3 regions of the Chromobacterium rhizoryzae genome follow, and region 2 is predicted to be linked to each of the others. Evidence: predicted binding sites of a transcription regulator. Region 2 holds the regulator's gene; each other region holds the start of a gene.
The links. Region 2 encodes FNR, which switches genes on or off when oxygen is low (the NO sensors DNR and NnrR bind a similar motif). Its sites were predicted from a motif close to TTGATNNNNATCAA; they were not measured.
Positions count from the first base shown of each region.

Region 1: a site for FNR is predicted at 1,089-1,102, ahead of JC616_RS08825 (adenosylcobalamin-dependent ribonucleoside-diphosphate reductase). Genes of this name have one in related genera too.
Region 3: a site for FNR is predicted at 917-930, ahead of JC616_RS19565 (DUF3149 domain-containing protein). Genes of this name have one in related genera too.

Region 1 is NZ_CP066126.1:1,920,017-1,922,280, forward strand. It holds gene JC616_RS08820 (DUF748 domain-containing protein) at 1-1,020, shown strand, start outside; gene JC616_RS08825 (adenosylcobalamin-dependent ribonucleoside-diphosphate reductase) at 1,262-2,264, shown strand, end outside.
Region 2 is NZ_CP066126.1:4,051,095-4,053,358, forward strand. It holds gene JC616_RS18390 (DUF1853 family protein) at 1-822, shown strand, start outside; gene fnr (fumarate/nitrate reduction transcriptional regulator Fnr) at 882-1,628, opposite strand; gene hemN (oxygen-independent coproporphyrinogen III oxidase) at 1,738-2,264, shown strand, end outside.
Region 3 is NZ_CP066126.1:4,309,748-4,312,011, reverse strand. It holds gene JC616_RS19570 (CDP-6-deoxy-delta-3,4-glucoseen reductase) at 1-742, shown strand, start outside; gene JC616_RS19565 (DUF3149 domain-containing protein) at 1,006-1,134, shown strand; gene arcD (arginine-ornithine antiporter) at 1,629-2,264, shown strand, end outside.

The sequences.
Region 1 (2,264 bases), 2.1 Mb from region 2:
TTCGGCGACGTCAAGGTGCGCGGCGCGCTGTCGCCGCTGGCGCCCACGGACAACACCGACATCACCCTGGCCTTCCGCAATATCTCCATGGGCACCTTGAACCCGTATTCGATGAACTTCGCCGGCTGGCAGGTCAAGGACGGACGCTTGTCGGTGGACCTGCGCTATCTGCTGGAGCAGCGCCAGCTCAAGGGCGAGAACCGGGTGGTGATCGATTCCCTGCAACTGGGCGACGAGCTGCCGGACAGCGAATACAAGGGCCCGCGGCTGCCGCTGCGGCTGGCGGTGGCCATTCTGGAGGACAGCGACAAGCGCATCGATCTGGACCTGCCGGTGGCCGGCAGTCTGGACGATCCGCAGTTCAGCTACGGCAAGATCATCTGGAAAGCCATCGTCAACGTGGTGACCAAGGTGGTGACCGCGCCGTTCCGCGCGCTGGGCGCCTTGCTGGGCGGCGAGGGCTTCGACGATATCCGCTTCGTGGCCGGCGAGGCCAATGTGACGCCGCCGGAGCGGGAGAAGCTGGTCAAGGTGGCCGGGCTGATGGTCAAGCGGCCCAAGTTGATGCTGTCCATCAGCGGCGGTTACAACGCCGACGCGGACCGCAAGGAAATGGCGCGCGCGCAAACCGATCTGGCGATCTTCGCCGCCGCCGGCCACCAGCTGGGCGCCGGCGAGCCGCTGCCGCTGCCGGACATGCAGGACGAGGAAATCCTGTCCGCGGTCAAATCGGTGTACGGCAAGCAGATCGGCCGCTTCAAGCTGCTGGGCCACACGCTGAAGCCGGGCGGGCCGTCCGGCGCGGCCCTGGGCAAGCTGCTGCGGGACGAGTTGATCGCCGCGCAGAGCATCACCGACGCCAGCCTGCAGCAACTGGCCAAGCAACGCGCCGCCAACGCGCGCGCGGCCATGCTCAAGACCGATCCGGCCTTGCAGGAGCGCATCCAGCTGGGCGAGCCGGTCAAGGTCTCCGCCGGCCGCGACGGGGTGCCGCTGGAGGTGAAGCTGAAGACGCCGTGAGGCGGCGGCCGCGCGTCGTGTTTTTACCCATGACAAGCGGGAAAAGCGGCGGCGGCGTGGAATAGCGCTTGATATGTGTCAACGAACGGCGTAACTACATATAGTGTAATACGCCGTTTTTCTTTTCCAGATATTGCGTATCGGACGTGTTGAAACCTTTTGCGGCCCACACGGTCCATTGCATGCTGGAAGGGGGCCGCCCTGGCCGCCGCAGGCCGCAATTCAAGAGGAACCGGGAACCATGAAGCAGGAAAACATCGCCGCCATGACCGAGCAGGACATCTCCCGCGAGGTGCTGTTGGAAAAATACGCCAAGAACGGCGAACACAGCGTGAGCGAAGTGCGCCTGCGCGTGGCCAAGGCGCTGGCGGCGCTGGAAAGCGAGCCGGCTCGTTTCGAGCCGTTGTTCTATCAGGCGCTGGAAAACGGCTTCATTCCCGGCGGCCGCATCAATTCCGCCGCCGGCACCGATCTGCGCGCCACCTTGATCAATTGCTTCGTGCAGCCGGTGGGCGATTCGGTGTCCGAAACCGAAAACGGCAAGGTGGGCATTTACGAGGCCTTGCTGCAGGCGGCGGAAACCATGCGCCGCGGCGGCGGCGTCGGCTACAACTTCTCGCGCATCCGTCCCAAGGGCGCGCGGGTCAAGGGCACCAATAGCCGCGCGTCCGGCCCGGTGTCCTATATGCGGGTGTTCGACCGCAGCTGCGAAACGGTGGAGTCCGCCGGCGCGCGCCGCGGCGCGCAGATGGGGGTGCTGGACATTTCCCACCCGGACGTGGAGGACTTCATCCACGCCAAGGACCAGGGCGATCTGCGCAATTTCAATATCTCGGTGGGCGTCTCCGACGACTTCATGCGCGCGGTGGAGGCGGACGCCGCCTGGGAGCTGACCCACGCGGTGGAGCCGTCGTCCAACGCTTTCCCCGACAGTTATCAGCGCGCGGACGGCCTGTGGGTCTACCGCGCGGTGTCGGCGCGCGAGCTGTGGCGGCAGATCATGGCCTCCACCTACGACCACGCGGAGCCGGGCGTGCTGTTCATGACCCGCATCAATCAGGACAACAATCTGTCCTATTGCGAGGTGATCGAGTCCACCAACCCCTGCGGCGAGCAGCCGCTGCCGGATTACGGCTGCTGCGATCTGGGCTCCATCAATCTGTGCCGCCACGTGCGTCAGCCCTTTGGCGACAAGCCCAGCTTCGACTTCAAGAGCTTCGAGAAAGTGGTGCGCATGTCGGTGC
Region 2 (2,264 bases):
ATCCCGCCGCAGCGGCTGCTGGGGGCCGACGGCCCGGCCTTGCTGCAAACGCTGGACGCCGATCCTGCCGAACTTCAGCACTGGCTGGCGCGCCAGCCCACCCGCCGTCTGGGCCATTACGCGGAACGGCTGCTGTCCTTCTGGTTCCGGCTGGCGCCGCACATCGAACTGGTGGCCAGCAATCTGCCGGTGCGCGCGCCGGACGGCCGCACCGTCGGCGAGTTCGACTTCCTGCTGCGCCTAGACGGCCAACCGCTGCATCTGGAAGCCGCCAGCAAGTTCTATCTGCAACTGGGCCGCAGCGCGGACACCTTGACCGGCCCCAGCCTGCGCGACGCCTGGGCGCTGAAAGCCCATAAACTGCAAACCCAGCTGCGCCTGTCCCGCCACCCGGCGGCGCAAGCGACGCTTCCGGCGGGCTTTGAGGGCTGCGCGGTCGGCGCCCGGCTCAGCGGCTGGCTCTTCCACGCCCGCGACACCGCGCCGGAAGCGCCGCCCGGCGCCCAGCCGCTGTACGGGCAATACTGGCCGCTGCGCGGCGACTGGCCGGCGTTGAATGCGGATTCGCGCTGGGCCTGGCTGCCCAGGCTCAGTTGGCTGGCGCCGGCGCGCCGCTCACGGGAACACACCGCCGACGCGGCGGAACTGCGCGCGCGCCTGGAACAGGCCGAGGCGCCGCAGCTACTGGCCGAACTGCAACCCGGCCCCGACGGCGACTGGCATGAAGTGGCCCGCGGCTTCGCCGTGCCGCCGGGCTGGCCTCAGGAAGCGCCGCTGTCGCGGCTGCTGCTGCAAATCGCGGACTGCGCGCCGGCCCCATGAAAAAAGGCAAGCCCGAGGGCTTGCCTTGCGTTTTCCATCTGTCCGCCCGCGCGGCGGAATCAATGTCCGTTGGCGTGAGCGCAGCCGGAAATCAGCGCCTTCAATTCGTCCACCATCACCAGTTGGATGTGCTTGTGATCGACGGTGATCCAGCCTTGCTGCTGGAACTTGGACAGCGTGCGGCTGACGGTTTCCAGCTTCAGGCCGAGGAAGCTGCCGATTTCCTCGCGGCTCATGCGCAGGATGAAGTCGTTGGCGGCGAAGCCGCGGGTGGACAGACGCTGCGACAGATTGAGCAGGAAGGCGGCCAGGCGCTCTTCCGCCTTCATGTTGCCCAATAACAACATTACATTCTGATCGCGAACGATCTCGCGGCTCATCAGACGGTAGAAATGGTGCTGCAGGGTGGGAATTTCGCGGCCCAGGCTCTCCATGCGGCTGAACGGCAGCTCGCACACCTCGCTGTCCTCCAGCGCGATGGCGTCGCAGCCGTGCACATTGGCGGAAATGCCGTCCAGGCCCATCAGTTCGCCGGACATATGGAAGCCTGTGACCTGCTCGCGGCCGTCCTGGCTGGCGACGCTGGTCTTGAAGAAGCCGGTGCGCACCGCGAACAGCGAACGGAAGCCTTCGCCGCTGCGGAACAAGTACTCGCCGCGCTTCAAACGGCGGCTTTGGCGGATCACCGCGTCGAGCTGGGTCAGCTCCTCGCGGTTAAGCCCCACAGGTAGACAAAGTTCCTTCAGGCTGCAGTTGGAGCAGGAGACCTTCAGGTTATGCAAAGAGATATGGTTCTGATCGGACATGGCATGTTTAGTACAAGCTTGCGATGAAGCTTGACCCTTATCAAAGCGAAATTCGCAGGATTTCCGCAAATTTACCAGTCCACCAGAGGTTTTGCCATCCAAATACGACATGAAGACCACCCACCCATTTTCTCCTGCCCATTTTGAATTCGACCGCGCGCTGATTGAGCGCCTCGACGGGACAGGTCCTAGATATACGTCATACCCGACAGCGGATCGCTTTACGCCGGGTTTTGCCGAAAGAGACTACATCCACTGGCTACGGCAGCGCAGCATCGGCGCCAACCGGAAACCTTTATCATTGTACGCTCATATACCTTTTTGCAACACTATCTGCTACTACTGCGGTTGCAACAAGATCATCACCAAGGACAGCGGCAAAGCGGACTTGTACCTGGACTACCTGGAGAAGGAGGTCCGCATGATCGCCTCCTGTCTGGGCCGCCGCGAGCAAGTGATACAGCTGCATTTCGGCGGCGGCACCCCCACTTTCTTGTCCGACGCGCAACTGGAACGATTGATGACCTTGCTCAAGACTCATTTCGAGTTCTTGAAGGAGGGGGAGTATTCCATAGAAATAGACCCGCGCAAAGTCAGCGCGGCGACAATCTTCAAACTGGCCGAACTCGGCTTCAA
Region 3 (2,264 bases), 260 kb from region 2:
CGATATCCAGATCAAGACCTTGCCGTGCCGCGTAGAGAAAATCGAAAAAATCCACGACGTGGCGGTGCTCAAGCTCAAGCTGCCGGTGTCCGAGCGCTTGCAGTTCAAGGCAGGCCAATACATCGACATCCTGATGAAGGACGGCAAGAAGCGCAGTTTCTCCATCGCCAACGCGCCGCATGACGACGCTTTCCTGGAACTGCATATCCGCAATCAGCCGGGCGGCTCTTTTTCCGAGTATGTGTTCAGTCAGATGAAGGAGCGCGAGATCATGCGCTTCAAAGGCCCGCTGGGCTCTTTCTTCCTGCGCGAGGACTCCGACAAGCCCATTCTCTTCGTGGCCAGCGGCACCGGCTTCGCGCCGGTCAAGGGCATCATCGAGCACGCGATTCATAGCGGCATCCAGCGCGAGATGGTGTTCTACTGGGGCGCGCGCACCAAGGCGGATCTTTACATGGCGGATCTGGCCGGCGCCTGGCAGGCGCAGCATCCCAACATCACCTTCATCCCCGTGCTGTCCGACGCGCTGCCGGGCGACGAGTGGGCGGGCCGCACCGGTTTTGTTCACCAGGCGGTGCTGGAGGATTTCGACGATCTGGCCGGCTATCAGGTTTACGCCTGCGGCGCGCCGCTGATGGTGGAGGCCGCGCACGGCAGCTTCACCCGCGAGCGCGGCTTGCCGGAAGACGAGTTCTTCTCCGACGCCTTCTTCCTGTCCAAGGACATGGGCGGCAGCAAGTGAACACGCCGGCGAGACAGGGATGACGTAAGCCGATTTTTTCAGCTGAACTGATTCGAACTGTATCGCCTGACGCACAACTGTAATGATATAAGTTGCTGATTTTTAGGAAATGAGCCCTTGGCGCGAGCCAGGGGCTTTTTATTTGTCTTGCATCAAACTTGGGGGTCATGCCATTTGATTTGCGTCAATGGACGGGCCGCCCAACTGGCTAAGATGAGGATCAAGAAACCTATATGGGGCGTGGCCCCGGAAAAGGAGTGGCGATGGAACTTCTGACTCTTCTTCTTTCCGACGATGTCGGCATTTTAAGCTTGGTGACCATTGTGGTGACCACCTTGGTGGTGCTGGGCGCTCTGGTGGCGATTTTCAAGAACGTGAAAAAACCGGAGTGAGCGCCTGGGCAAACAGGATGTGTTTATCCTCTTGATGTGTGTGTTGGTGGATGCGGTGGTGGGCCGCATCCACTTTTTTTGCCCGCAATTGCCGTGGCCGCCTGCCTTATTCTCCGTCTCCTCTCTCCATCTTTATCTCACTGCTTCTTTGTCCCGTCTCTTTTGGCCGTTTGCGGCTCTTCTCTATTGGACGCGTTCAGACAATCTGATATTGCGTTTTATTTTTAATAAAAATTAAATACAAAATTAATTAAATGTTTTGTGCGCAGCACAATTGTTAGTTCTGCCAATTGTGCCTGGGGCTTCTATAAAGCTTTTGTTCTAATGTCGGGATGGGGCGAATGGAGCGGGAGGACGCTATTTGACGCAGGTCAAACGGATGTTCGACTGTTCTGGCGATCACTAAATCCGGGGTATACCATTGTCTCAGATGATAAGAATTTAATTATATAACAACAGATTTGCAGGTTAATGTACTCTCACGGAGAACGAAAATGTCTACGGAAACTGAAACCCAAGGCGGCGGCGCTCCCAAGCTCAAGCTTGGCGCGCTGACCGCTCTGGTGGTGGGCTCCATGATCGGCGGCGGCATCTTCTCGCTACCGCAGAACATGGCGGCGGGCGCCGGAGCCGGCGCCATCTTGATCGGTTGGGTGATTACCTTCTTCGGGATGTTGACTCTGGCATTCGCCTTTCAGATGCTGGCCAATCGCAAACCGGAAGTGGAGGGCGGCGTCTACGGCTACGCCAAGGCGGGTTTCGGCAACTATATGGGCTTCAACTCGGCCTGGGGTTACTGGATTTCGGCCTGGATCGGCAACGTATCCTACTTTGTGGTGATGTTCTCGGCGCTGGCCTTCTGGTTCCCGGTGTTCGGCGAGGGCAATACCACCACCGCCATCGTCTGCGCGTCCATTCTGTTGTGGGCCTTGCACTTCCTGGTGTTGCGCGGCGTGCACGGCGCGGCCTTCATCAACACCATCACCACCGTGGCCAAACTGGTGCCGCTGGCGCTGTTCATCCTGCTGGTCATTTTCGCCTTCAAAGTGGATACCTTTAATCTGGACTTCTGGGGCTCGGCCAAACTCGGCTCGGTCGTCGATCAAGTCAAGAGCACCATGTTGGTGACG